Regions from separate parts of the Vibrio sp. BS-M-Sm-2 genome, predicted to be linked through region 1. Evidence: predicted binding sites of a transcription regulator. Region 1 holds the regulator's gene; each other region holds the start of a gene.
The links. The regulator CRP, encoded in region 1, controls carbon source genes, mostly activating them, when cyclic AMP is high. The targets are predictions, from matches to a motif close to TGTGANNNNNNTCACA.
Positions count from the first base shown of each region.

Region 1 (4,717 bases):
AGAAACTCCCGATGGTGACTTTCTTGATCTTGCTTGGAGCGAATCACCAGACGGTGACAACCCAAGCAATGATGCTCGAAGTAACAAGCCGATATTCGTTCTATTCCATGGCTTAGAGGGAAGCTTTGAGAGCCCATACGCCAATGGACTGATGAATGCATTTGCTAAAGATGGTTGGTTATCGGTAATGATGCACTTCAGAGGCTGCAGCGGAAAACCCAATCGCCTGGCTCGCGCTTACCATTCAGGTGAGGTCGAAGATGCGCGCTTTTTCCTAAGACACCTGCACGCTCAGTTTCCGAATAACCCAAAGGTGGCGGTTGGCATCTCCTTGGGCGGAAACATGTTGGCGAACTATTTGGCGGAATACGCAGATGACCCACTGTTGTCCGCAGCAACGATAGTCTCTGCACCTTTTGATTTGGCCTGTTGTTCAAGTCGCATAGAGCGCGGCTTCTCGAAGTTCTATAAGAAGTACCTGCTTAACTCACTCAAATCGAATGCCTTGAAAAAGGTGAAGCTGTTACAAGAGAAACTCGGCATCACGGCTGAATCCATCAAGAAGATCGACAAGCTGTATGAGTTTGATGAACGGGTTACTGCGCCCCTGCACGGATTCAAAAACGCGCAAGACTACTACGCACAGTGCTCAGCTCTTCCTAAGCTCAATAAGATAAAGCTACCGACTCAGATCATCCATGCTAAAGACGATCCTTTCATGACCGATGATGTGATTCCTAAGTTCGTTCTGCCGGATAACATCGATTATCGCTTGTTTCAGAAAGGCGGCCATGTTGGGTTCATCACAGGTAGCACACTCAAACCACGATTCTGGTTAGAAGAAGCCTTACCTGCGTATTATGAAAGTATCCAAGGTTCAGTATAACGACGAAGCCTTGCTAAATATAAACGCGAAACCTTGATAAGATAGCGCAGCCCCAAACTGGGGTTGTACTAAAAACACCACTAAACACACTCATCAACATATCAATGAACATAAAAGAGAGAAGTATTTATGATCATCCCATGGCAAGACATCGCGCCAGAGACACTAGAAAACCTCATTAGAGAATTCGTGCTGCGTGAAGGCACAGACTATGGCGACGTTGAGATCTCACTGCAAAACAAGATTGATCAGGTGAAACATCAATTAGCTTCTGGTGACGTGAGCATCGTGTTTTCCGAACTGCACGAGACCGTTGATATCCAGGTGACAAAACGCTTCTAGGCTGCGCTTAGAAAGGAGCCGTGTTATAGTGGAAAACGATTGCTAACAAGTAAGTTACTCAAACGACAAGGGTTGTCATGTCCGCTAAACATCCAATTATTGCGGTGACGGGTTCATCTGGAGCCGGCACCACCACTACCTCAGAAGCCTTCCGCAAAATGTTCAATATGATGGACGTGAAGGCTGCTTGGGTTGAAGGGGATAGTTTCCATCGCTTCACTCGACCAGAAATGGATGTCGAGATCCGAAAAGCGCGCGAACAAGGTAAGCACATCAGCTACTTTGGTCCACAAGCCAACGACTTTGGTGCGCTAGAAGAATTCTTCCGTAAATACGGTAACGAAGGTACAGGTAAGGTACGTAGCTACCTACACACCTTCGATGAAGCCGTGCCTTACAATCAAATGCCGGGCACCTTTACACCATGGCAAGAGATCCCTGAAAATTCCGACGTGATGTTTTACGAAGGCCTGCACGGCGGTGTGGTTGATGGTGACATTAACGTTTCTCAACACGTCGATTTGCTGATCGGCATGGTGCCAATTGTAAACCTAGAATGGATCCAAAAATTCGTTCGTGATACCCGCGATCGTGGCCACTCACGCGAAGCAGTAATGGACTCCATTGTTCGTTCAATGGATGATTACCTTAACTACATTACCCCGCAATTTTCGCGTACTCACATCAACTTTCAGCGTGTTCCAACCGTAGATACATCGAACCCACTTAACGCCAAAGGGATTCCAAGTTTAGACGAAAGCTTCGTTGTTATACGTTTGCGTGGCATCAAAAACGTCGATTTCCCCTACCTTCTGGCTATGATTGATGGTTCGTTTATGTCTCGTCATAACACGCTAGTGGTGCCAGGAGGCAAGATGAGTTTTGCTATGGAACTCATTGTGAGGCCAATCCTACAACAGCTCATCGAAACTGGAAAAATAGGTTAACAAAACGGCGTTCTGGTTGATTACTTTTCATACCGTGATCATGTGCACAATTTTGCGTAAAAAATCGTAGCTTGGTCACGATTAAAATCAAGAAATAGTACCTGAAAAAGGATACTATTCTTAAACGAAACACAAGATAGCTTGCAGCACTCAACGAGTGCTCTTATCCTACAAGTCAATCCAGGCTTAGCTAAAATACGGAAAGCAGCAAGCATACCCTGCAGAGGAAGTGAGATATTATGGTTCTAGGTAAACCTCAAACCGATCCAACATTAGAGTGGTTCCTTTCACACTGTCATATTCATAAGTACCCTTCAAAAAGTACTTTGATTCATGCTGGTGAAAAGGCAGAAACCTTGTACTACATCGTTAAAGGTTCTGTGGCAGTTCTTATCAAAGACGAAGAAGGTAAGGAAATGATTCTTTCTTACCTAAACCAAGGCGACTTCATCGGTGAGCTTGGCTTGTTCGAAGAAGACCAAGAGCGTACTGCTTGGGTTCGTGCTAAATCTCCTTGTGAAGTAGCTGAGATTTCTTTCAAGAAATTCCGTCAACTTATCCAAGTGAACCCAGATATCCTAATGCGCCTTTCAGCGCAAATGGCAAACCGTCTACAAGTAACTAGCCAAAAGGTTGGTGACTTAGCGTTCCTTGACGTAACAGGTCGTATCGCTCAAACGCTACTAAACCTAGCGAAACAGCCAGATGCAATGACTCACCCTGACGGCATGCAAATCAAGATCACTCGTCAAGAGATTGGCCAGATCGTTGGTTGTTCTCGTGAGACAGTTGGTCGTATCTTGAAGATGCTTGAAGAGCAGAACCTAATTTCTGCACACGGTAAAACTATCGTGGTATACGGTACTCGTTAATCTCGATTAACTGAGCCAAAAATTTGAAAGCCACCAAATGCGAATTTGGTGGCTTTTTTGTTTTCTAAAGATCTAGAGAGCAGATGCGAATGGGACACTTACAACTTCCAAACACAAACACTCTCGAAGCGAAGCGTACCCGCATCTCTAGGGCAAAGCCCGTGCTCGTATCTTTCTTTAACCGTTGGTGCTTTCGAAGATCTTATCCGCCGATGCAGCGACAAAACCGGTATAAAGCTCACCATTCGCCATTGCATAACGCTTAGCAAACTCATAGAAGCCACCAGGAATCATCTCATTGCCTTCAATAAATGCCACTGGGACTTTGTCTGCCATGGTGGATGATTGCTCTAATAATACCTCTGGAGAGCCTTTCACCTCACCGCCTGATGCGTTAATCGTAAAGCCAGCATCATTCAGGTAATCATTCACTGCTTGTACTTCATCGAACTTGTTCAGTTGATTGACACTTACCGTGAAGTGGTTAGCACCGTAACCGTGAGCCGCTAACCAAGAGGCGTATTCGCTCTCTTTTGCTAGTACTTGGAAATCAGCGAAGCTCAAATCCCATTGGCGACCGCCAAACAAGAATTCATGACCTTGCAGCTTGCTAGCATCGACTTGCTCAACTAACTTAGCAACGATCTGTTGTAGCTCACTTGAGCACTCTTCTACCTTCAACTCACTGATGAACACTTTTGGTTGTTTTGGGTCTGGGTGTTCGTAATGCTTCGCGACTAGCTTCTTGCTCTCAAACAGGTAGTCTCCACACGCCTTGTAACCCAGTTCAAGGAAAGGTTTAGCTAGTGTTTCAATACCGAGAGGGGCAACATTAAAAGTACGCAGTGCAATATGGTCGTTGATCAGCGCTTCATCTTCTTTCAGCAAGTGATGCACTTTCTCAGCCGATGGACACAGCCTGTGAATGTAATCGTCCCATAGTGATTTAAAGAGTAGATCGGGCGTCATGGTGACTCCTTGTCAGAGGTTCTAGCAAGCTAGTAATTTGGATTAGAAAGGGAGAGGCTGGACACAGAGTCAGCAGCCATCAGCCTGTGACATATTTGTTCTATTATTATCTACCGCCCAATCTAGGTGTCGGACGTGATGGAAAAGGAAGCGATAACACCACTTCCTTATTTCAAACTTAACGAATGAGCCTAGTACTCATAAGCCTAAGTCAAAAAGTCTTTAGCTTATAAACCTATGACTCATCAATCTATTGTTTAGAAACTAAAGCTCAATGCCCGGGCTAAACGTAGCTGGCAGTTGAGTTTCACCACCTTCCATTGAAGCCATTGGGTAAGCACAATAGTCCGCCGCATAGTAAGCACTTGGACGTAGGTTGCCAGAAGCACCCGGGCCACCAAATGGTGCATCACCACTTGCGCCTGTGAGTTGGCGATTACGGTTAACAATACCCGCGCGGATATGGTCTACGAAGTATTCCCATTCAGAATCGTCTGTAGATACTAAGCCAGCAGACAAACCAAAGCGTGTGTCGTTAGCTAACTCAACCGCTTGCTCTAGCGATTGGTAACGAACCACTTGTAGTAATGGGCCGAAGTACTCTTCATCAGGCAGTTCAGCAATGTTGGTTACATCGATAATACCCGGAGTAACAAATGCCGCTTCACCCGCTTTTGCTTCAACCAGACTCACACCGCCTA
Region 1 covers NZ_CP167894.1:2,238,094-2,242,810, reverse strand. Annotated here, with positions in the region: gene AB8613_RS10165 (hydrolase) at 1-886, shown strand, start outside; gene AB8613_RS10160 (YheU family protein) at 1,016-1,228, shown strand; gene AB8613_RS10155 (phosphoribulokinase) at 1,306-2,175, shown strand; gene crp (cAMP-activated global transcriptional regulator CRP) at 2,415-3,047, shown strand; gene AB8613_RS10145 (DUF1338 domain-containing protein) at 3,225-4,016, opposite strand; gene astD (succinylglutamate-semialdehyde dehydrogenase) at 4,281-4,717, opposite strand, start outside.

Region 2 (4,717 bases), 800 kb from region 1:
TGACCGCGGGCATTTGGATCTGCTTAATGGTGGCCGATGGTTATTTGGTGCGGATGATATCTATCGCTTAAGTCATTTAATCGGTGATAAGTTTGATTCAGGCTTGGCTGACATGCTGATGGTGCATTACCAAACCTACTCACTGACACAAGACTTTTTGAATTCTCCACCGGATGATGCGTTTGTAGTGCAGATAGCACCAAGTCAGCCGCTGAAATCGAGTTCACTAATGAGTGATAAAGAGGATCTGTTACACGATTACGAATTGGGCTTAGAAGCCGGTTACCGATTTGTAGAAACCTACACATCAACGGAAAACGCTCGCAATTCACACATTCCACAGTTAGCAACCATTACTGCTGGCAAGTAATTCTTGAAGTTGATGAGTTAGCATGCTGTTAGCTCTCATATCGTTAGTGATTCAGTGTTCTGAAATGAAAAAGGGTTATTGAACTTGGTTCAATAACCCTTTTTTGCCTTTGAAATTATGCTAATCGCTTCGTCTTACGGTCAAACATTAAGTGACAGGCAAGATTCTCATACAGTTGGTTGATCCCGCCACATCCATAATGTCGCCTTGAGTGATGATCACCAGGTCACCAAACTTCAGGTATCCTTTCTCTTTTAGGCAAGTGAGGGTTGATAGCGCAATATCAAAGCTGTCTTCGGCTTCTGTCTCAAAGTAGATAGGTGTCACACCTCGGTACAAGGTGCAGCGATTAAGTGTTCCTTCGTTACGAGACAGCGCATAGATAGGCATGTCAGCACTTAAGCGAGACATCATCAATGCAGTACGGCCAGACTCGGTGAGAGTGACTACTCCTTTAATACCTTCCATATGGTTTGCTGAGTAGATGGTCGCCATAGAAACAGTTTCTTCTGCGGTAACGAAGGTGCGGTCAATACGGTAATTAGATTGGTTAACCCCCGCCATCTTTTCAGCACCAATACAGACTTCTGCCATTGATTTTACGGTTTCGACTGGGTAATCACCCGCAGCGGTTTCACCTGAAAGCATCACCGCGTCGGTGCCATCGAGTACCGCATTGGCAACGTCCATGACTTCGGCACGGGTTGGCATTGGCGCAGAAATCATTGATTCCATCATTTGAGTCGCGGTGATCACCGTTCGGTTAAGCGCTCTAGCACGGCGTATAAGCTGTTTTTGTACACCGACCAACTCTGGGTCTCCAATTTCTACTCCGAGGTCACCACGAGCCACCATGACCACATCTGAGGCCATTATGATGTCATCCATATTCTCAACAGTGGCGACTGTCTCTGCTCGTTCCACTTTTGCGACGAGGTGAGCTTCTAAGCCAGCTTCTCGTGCAAGCTGACGAGCGTAGTGCATGTCTTCGCCATTGCGAGGGAAAGATACGGCGAGGTAATCCACTTTGATTTGTGCTGCGGTGACGATGTCGCGCTTGTCTTTTTCTGTTAGCGCTTCTGCTGAAAGGCCACCGCCTTTTTTATTGATGCCTTTGTTATTTGAGAGTGGGCCACCAATGATAACTTCGGTGTGAACACGGCAGCCTTCCACTTTGGTTACTTTCAGTTGAACACGACCATCGTCAAGCAACAGGATATCGCCGGAGGATACGTCGTTAGGCAGCTCTTTATAATCAAGGCCAACCGCTTGTTGGTTGCCTTCACCTAAACCTAAGCTACTGTCGAGAGTAAATAGATCACCGACAGCAAGTTGGATCTTACCTTCTTTGAATGTCGATACTCGAATCTTGGGACCCTGTAAGTCCCCGAGAATGGCGATTTGAGTGCCGAGTCTTTTGGCTATCGCTCGGACATTTTCTGCACGTTGGATATGGTCTTCGCTGGTGCCATGAGAGAAGTTCATACGGACGATATTGGCACCGGCTTTGATGATCTCTTCAAGCACGTTACCTTTATCAGTAGAAGGGCCTAGCGTTGTGACGATTTTCGTTTTTCTTAATTCGGCTGTCATGAATACTCCTAGAGTGAGGCCAAGTAATCTTTTAAAAGACTGAATTAAGTATATGCATTAATTGATAATTTATTGGGAGCTAGGGGGATATTTCTTGATTTGCCTCTAATTATTGAATTCAGGGCTCAAACGCGATGTTTTATTCCGAAAATTAAGTCGTAAATTATCGATGTGGGTGTTAATTTTCCTCGAACTATTTGACTCGATACACAAAGATTCATGTATATACGTGATACTGGTCACGGCGATATACCAAGTGACTTCACAATTACTTCGCAAAGTAAAAAAATTACCTCGTTGATGATTTCTGGAGCGTAAAATGTACATGGCTCAACCGGGCCATATTGATCATATCAAACAGGTCAATGCTGGTCGTGTATATAAACTAATTGACCTTAAAGGTCCTATTTCTCGTATCGATTTGTCCAAGCAAAGTGAGTTGGCTCCGGCGAGTATTACTAAAATTACCCGTGAACTCATTGAAGCTCACCTGATTCACGAAACGACGGTTCAAGAAGCCACGACTCGTGGGCGTCCTGCTGTCGGTCTGCAAACCAATAACGAAGGTTGGCAGTTTCTGTCGATGCGTCTTGGTCGCGGATACTTGACGATCGCGCTCCATGAATTGGGCGGTGACGTGCTTATCGATACCAAAATTGATATCCATGAACGCGATCAAGATGATGTGCTTGCGCGTCTTCTCCATGAAATCGATGAGTTCTTCCAAACCTATGCTGAGCAACTCGACAGGGTGACGAGTATCGCTATCACACTGCCAGGTCTGGTGAATTCAGAGCAAGGTATTGTGCTGCAGATGCCGCACTACAACGTTGAAAACTTGGCGTTGGGGCCGGAGATCTACAAAGAAACCGGCCTACCAGTTTTTATTGCCAATGATACCCGAGCCTGGGCATTAGCAGAGAAGTTGTTTGGTAACTCACAAGATAACGATAACTCTGTTCTTATCTCGATTCACCACGGTTTAGGTGCCGGGATCATTCTTGATGGTCGCGTTCTGCAAGGGCGTCACGGTAACATCGGTGAGTTGGGGCATATCCAGATCGATAAGGAAGGCAAGCTTTGTCACTGTGGTAATCGAGGCTGTTTAGAAACGGTGGCGAGTTCTCAGGCAATCCGAGAGCAAGTCAAAGAGCGATTAGCCAATGGTGAAGAATCAACGCTAACGGTGTTTGAAGACGTCACTATTGAACAGATCTGCGCTGCCGCTGCTGATGGGGATCCGCTAGCTGTCGAAGTGATTGAACAGTTAGGTCGTTATCTAGGCTCTGCGATTGCGATTGTGATTAACCTATTCAACCCAGAGAAAATCTTGGTGGGTGGTGTTATCAATCAGGCGAAGAGCGTGTTATACCCGGCGATTCAAAAGTGCATCGAAGAGCAGAGTCTATCGGTTTACTATAAAGACTTAGAGCTGGTGGAATCTCGTTTTTATAAGCAGGCAACCATGCCAGGTGCTGCGCTCATCAAGCAGGCCTTATACGATGGCCAACTGTTAATGAAAGTTATTGAAGGTTAACCCCTTTTCTCGTCTTGTAGCCTTACCCTGAACCTTTCCATGTACTTAAGCTTTGTATAACATCATTTGTTGTACTTAGTTTAAGCATTCTGTGCATTGGCGCTTTGCTTTAACCTATTGAAGTAGGCTATTGTAGCCACAGTTATTATTTGTCACTAAGGTGTTGTATGTCTGGCGTTTTAAATTCGGTTGATCAGAGAACCAAACTGGTCGGTGAAAATCGTCTGGAGCTCTTGTTATTCAGCTTAAACAGTCGTCAACTATTTGCGATTAACGTATTTAAAGTGAAAGAAGTCCTAAAAGTGCCAGTGCTCACTCGCTTACCTGGCTCTCACCATCATATTACGGGTGTGGCTTCTTTACGTGGTGAATCGGTGCCTGTTATTGATTTGCGAAGTGCCATTGGCTTTCCGCCATCTCGTGCGGAATCTCAAGAGAGCAACCTAATTATTACGGAATACAACCGAACCGTACAAGGTTTCTTGGTTGGACAAGTTCGTAATATCGTGAACACGACATGGACAGAAATTCAACCGCCGCCAAAGACAACAGGCCGTGCAAACTACCTAACCGCTATCACGCATATTCAAGAAGAAGAGCAGCACAAGATTGTTGAGATCATCGATGTTGAGAAAGTGTTGGCTGAGATCATTGATTACGATGTCTCGATCTCTGAAGGCGTTTTAGACGAACAATTAGCTCAGGAGATGATAGGACGTAATGTGCTTATCGTTGATGACTCTTCAACAGCGCGTAACCAAATCAAAGGTACCTTGTCGCAGTTGGGTTTGAACATTATTGAGTGTTGTGATGGCTTAGAAGCACTGACCTTACTTAAGGGCTGGTGTGATGAAGGCAAAGACATCAATCAAGAAATATTGTTGATGATCACCGATGCTGAAATGCCTGAAATGGACGGCTATAAGCTGACACACGAAGTACGTACTGACCCTAGAATGCATGACCTGTTTATTACGCTAAATACTTCATTAAGTGGAAGTTTTAATGAAGCTATGGTTGAGAAAGTAGGGTGTAACCGCTTTATTTCCAAGTTCCAGCCGGATCTCTTGGTTGAAGTGACTCAAGAGCGAATGCGTCAGATTTTATAATTAATGCTGTAGTACGGTTTGTTTTGAGTGACCTTATAGAAAACGTTTGCTAATATTCACGCAGCATATTTTTCTTAACGAAATATGCTCAACTACTAGCGTAACTTT
Region 2 covers NZ_CP167894.1:3,040,129-3,044,845, forward strand. Annotated here, with positions in the region: gene AB8613_RS14025 (patatin family protein) at 1-370, shown strand, start outside; gene pyk (pyruvate kinase) at 518-1,963, opposite strand; gene AB8613_RS14035 (ROK family protein) at 2,283-3,500, shown strand; gene AB8613_RS14040 (chemotaxis protein CheV) at 3,668-4,609, shown strand.
Region 2: the regulator CRP is predicted to act here: its motif matches at 2,192-2,207, upstream of AB8613_RS14035 (ROK family protein).

Region 3 (4,717 bases), 180 kb from region 1:
CGTTAGACTTAAGGTTAGGAGCGAAACCACCTTCATCACCAACTGCAGTGCTGTAGCCTTTAGACTTAAGAACTTTAGCTAGGTTGTGGAATACTTCAGCGCCGATACGTAGACCTTCTTTAAGAGTCTTAGCGCCAACTGGTTGGATCATGAACTCTTGGATGTCAACGTTGTTATCTGCGTGCTCACCACCGTTGATGATGTTCATCATTGGTAGAGGCATAGAGAACTGACCAGCAGTACCGTTTAGCTCAGCGATGTGCTCGTATAGAGGCATGCCTTTCGCAGCAGCAGCAGCTTTTGCGTTAGCTAGAGATACAGCTAGGATAGCGTTCGCGCCGAACTTAGACTTGTTATCAGTACCATCTAGGTCAAGCATGATTTGGTCAACGTCAGCTTGTGCTTTAGCGTCAGTACCAACTAGAGCTTCAGCGATTGGGCCGTTTACAGCTTCAATAGCTTTAAGAACACCTTTACCTAGGAAACGTGATTTGTCGCCGTCACGTAGCTCAAGAGCTTCGCGAGAACCAGTAGATGCGCCAGATGGAGCAGCAGCCATACCTACGAAACCGCCTTCTAGGTGTACTTCAGCTTCTACAGTTGGGTTACCACGTGAATCGATGATTTCACGACCTAGAACTTTAACGATCTTAGACATTGAATGTTTCCTTCTCGTTGAATATATAAATGTCAAATTTAAAGGTAGCAGCACAACTTACGCAGCTACCTGTATTCCTTTTACTTCTCTAACTCGCCGCGCTGGAACTCGCCAGCCGCTTTAACGAAACCTGCAAACAATGGGTGACCATCGCGAGGTGTTGAAGTGAACTCTGGGTGGAATTGAGCAGCAACGAACCATGGGTGGTTCGGGTTCTCAATAACTTCAACCAGTTTCTTGTCCGCAGATAGACCCGATACTTTTAGGCCCGCTTTTTCGATTTGTGGACGAAGATTGTTGTTCACTTCGTAACGGTGACGGTGACGTTCATGGATCGTCGCGCTACCGTATAATTCGTAAGCTTTCGTCCCTTTCGCTAGGTGACAAAGCTGAGAACCAAGACGCATTGTGCCGCCAAGGTCAGATGTTTCTGTACGCTCTTCAACTTTACCTTCGCCATCAGTCCACTCAGTGATAAGACCAACAACTGGGTACTTAGTTTCAGTACAGAATTCAGAAGAGTGTGCCCCTTCCATTTTCGCAACGTTACGAGCGTACTCGATAAGTGCTACTTGCATACCTAGACAGATACCTAAGTACGGTACTTTGTTTTCACGAGCGTATTGAGCAGCAAGAATCTTACCTTCAACACCACGGTCACCAAAGCCACCAGGAACTAGGATTGCATCTAGGCCTTCTAAAACTTCTACGCCACGAGACTCAACGTCTTGTGAATCTACGTATTTAATATTAACGCTTAGGCGGTTTTTCAAGCCTGCGTGTTTTAGTGCTTCATTTACTGATTTGTATGCATCTGGTAGTTCAATGTACTTACCAACCATACCAATCGTCACTTCACCCGTTGGGTTAGCTTCTTCGTAAATTACTTGTTCCCATTCAGACAGGTCTGCTTCTGGAGCTGTAATGCCGAAACGCTTACATACAAGTTCATCAGTGCCTTGAGCTTTAATAAGCTGAGGGATCTTGTAGATAGAGTCAACATCGCGCATAGAAATAACTGCATTTTCTTGCACATTACAGAACAGAGCAATTTTCTTACGCTCGTTCGAAGGAATGTTGCGGTCTGAACGACAAACTAGGATGTCTGGCTGAATACCAATAGACAGCAACTCTTTTACAGAGTGTTGCGTTGGCTTAGTTTTCACTTCGCCCGCAGCTGCTAGGTATGGCACTAGAGTAAGGTGCATGAACATTGCGCGTTCACGGCCTAGTTCTACTGCTAGCTGACGAATCGCTTCCATGAATGGTAGAGATTCGATATCACCAACCGTACCACCAACTTCAACGATCGCGATATCGTGGCCAGCTGCGCCAGAAATTACACGCTCTTTGATAGAGTTAGTGATGTGTGGGATAACCTGAATAGTTGCACCTAGGTAATCACCGCGACGCTCTTTCGCGAGTACGTCTGAGTAAACACGACCTGCAGTGAAGTTGTTACGCTTAGTCATCTTGGTGCGAATGAATCGCTCATAGTGACCAAGGTCAAGGTCAGTTTCAGCGCCATCTTCCGTAACGAACACTTCACCGTGCTGAGTCGGGCTCATAGTGCCTGGATCAACGTTGATGTAAGGGTCAAGCTTCATCATAGTCACTTTAAGACCACGAGCTTCTAAAATAGCCGCAAGAGATGCTGCAGCAATACCTTTACCTAGAGAGGATACAACCCCGCCAGTAACAAAAATGTAATTTGTCGTCATGTTTAACCTGAAATTGGTTGAATGAGGGAAATGGACTACTTCTGGACGGGATGAAAATATACCAGAAGCCCCTTATCGCCACAACGTGAAATCTATCACACTGCTATTTTTTATTTTTTGCTTCAAATCAATTCATGATAAAAGCTTTGGTTATCTTTTCTCCGCCACCTTGACTTCATCCCACATGGAATCAAGCTGTTGTAGTGAAAAATCGGTCAAAATTTTATCCTGCTGACGAACTTTTTGTTCCACCCCTTTAAAGCGACGTGAAAACTTCAGATTGGCTTTATTGAGCGTCGTTTCTGGATTTTTGCCTAAATGTCGCACCAAATTGACCGTCGCAAACAGCAAGTCACCTAACTCTTCTTCAACCAAATCTTCATTAGGCGTCACTTGAAGAGCTTCCTCTAGCACCTCATCGACTTCCTCTAAAACCTTGTTAGCCACTGGGCCAATAGAGTCCCAATCGAAGCCATACTTCGCTACCTGTTTTTGAATCTTTGTAGCACGTGAAAGCGCAGGTAGAGAGTTTGGTATTGAGTCTAGAATACTTTCTGGAGTTTTGCCTGCTTGCGCTTTTTCTTTGGCTTTTTCGGCTTCCCAATTGGCATTAATCTCTTCATCGCTCGCAAACTCGGTATCAGAGAACACATGCGGATGGCGGCGCGTTAGCTTCTCATTGATGCCATCAACCACATCAGAAAACTCAAATAGCCCCTGCTCTTTCGCTAGCTGGCTGTAGAAAATCACCTGAAACAACAGATCACCTAACTCTTCTTGTAGGTTTGGCCAATCTTTATTATGAATAGCATCCACCACCTCGTAGGTTTCTTCGATAGTATGCGGAACAATGGTTTCAAAATTTTGTTTCAAATCCCAAGGACAGCCACCTTCTGGATCGCGCAGCTTAGTCATAATCTGTTCAAGTTGTTCAATCGGGTGATTCATCTTTTCTTCCTATTCACTGTCTTTGATTTTTAAATTTAAAACTTCTGTTAAAACTAAAAAAGGTGAGCAGCCAAAACCACTCACCTTTCTATTTTTCTTGTTAAACCAACGCGTCATTCAATGCATTGTTCGGTTTTTACTAAGTAATTGGTTCTTCTAACAAGGCAACAAACTTACGAGACTTCTGAGCATAGCTTGCCTATGTGATGAAGCGAGTATAGTGCAGTTAACACGGTTAGAAAGCCAAGTACGACGTAAAAGCTAGCCTAGTCTTTTGACGCTCATTACATCTTTGATCTGCTCGACACGACTTGTCACTCGACTCAGAATCTCAATATTGGTCACTTCCAAATCGAAATCCATTACCGATAGCTGACGCTTGTAATCGATGCGGCTCTTCATTGTTGTCACGCTGATCTTCTCGTTCGAGAACAGTGAGGTGATGTCTTTCAACAAGCCATTACGCTCTAGCGCTTCAACGCGCAGAGTTAGGATGTAAGAACCGACGAAGCCATTGCCCCAGACAGTATCAATAATACGTTCTGGCGCATGCAGGCTTAGCTCACTCAACTGTTCACAGTCAGCACGGTGTACTGAGATACCACGACCTTGCGTAATGTAACCTTTAATAACATCGCCTGGGATTGGCTGACAGCAACGCGCTAGGTGCGTCATTAAGTTATCAACGCCCTCAACCACTACCGCGTCTTTCTTAGGACGACTCTGCTGTGCTGGCTTGTTTTCCGACTCAAGCAGTTTCTCTAGCGCTTTCTTGTCTTCTTCTTCCGCCGTCGGCTTATTCACCAACGCATTGATGTGATTAACCACTTGGTTAATGCGCAAGTCACCACTGCCAATACCAGCATAGAGTTCATCTGGCGTGTTGACGTTAAAGCGTCTTAGCGCGTATTGGTCTGCATCTTTTAGGGTTGCACCGACTTTCGCTAGTTCAACCTCAAGGATGTCTCGACCCGCTTCGAGGTTCTTCTCTCGGCTTTGCGCACGGAACCAAGCATTGATCTTCGCACGAGCCCGGCTTGAATGAACGAACCCTGTAGTTGGATTTAACCAGTCACGTGATGGGTTCGGTTCTTTTTGAGTGATGATTTCAACCTGATCACCCATCGATAATTTATGGGTAAACGGTACGATACGTCCCGCTACTTTTGCACCGATACAGCGGTGTCCAACCATCGAGTGGATGTGGTAAGCGAAGTCCAACGGAGTTGCACCCATAGGTAAATCGACGACATCACCGCGCGGTGTAAATGCGTATACGCGGTCATCGAATACTTGGCTACGAACTTCATCCAGCATCTCGCCAGAGTCCGACATCTCTTCTTGCCAATCGATAAGTTTACGCAACCAAGTGATTTTCTCGTCGTAACCA
Region 3 covers NZ_CP167894.1:2,421,492-2,426,208, reverse strand. Annotated here, with positions in the region: gene eno (phosphopyruvate hydratase) at 1-658, opposite strand, end outside; gene AB8613_RS11220 (CTP synthase) at 739-2,379, opposite strand; gene mazG (nucleoside triphosphate pyrophosphohydrolase) at 2,530-3,327, opposite strand; gene relA (GTP diphosphokinase) at 3,589-4,717, opposite strand, start outside.
Region 3: the regulator CRP is predicted to act here: its motif matches at 2,464-2,479, upstream of AB8613_RS11220 (CTP synthase).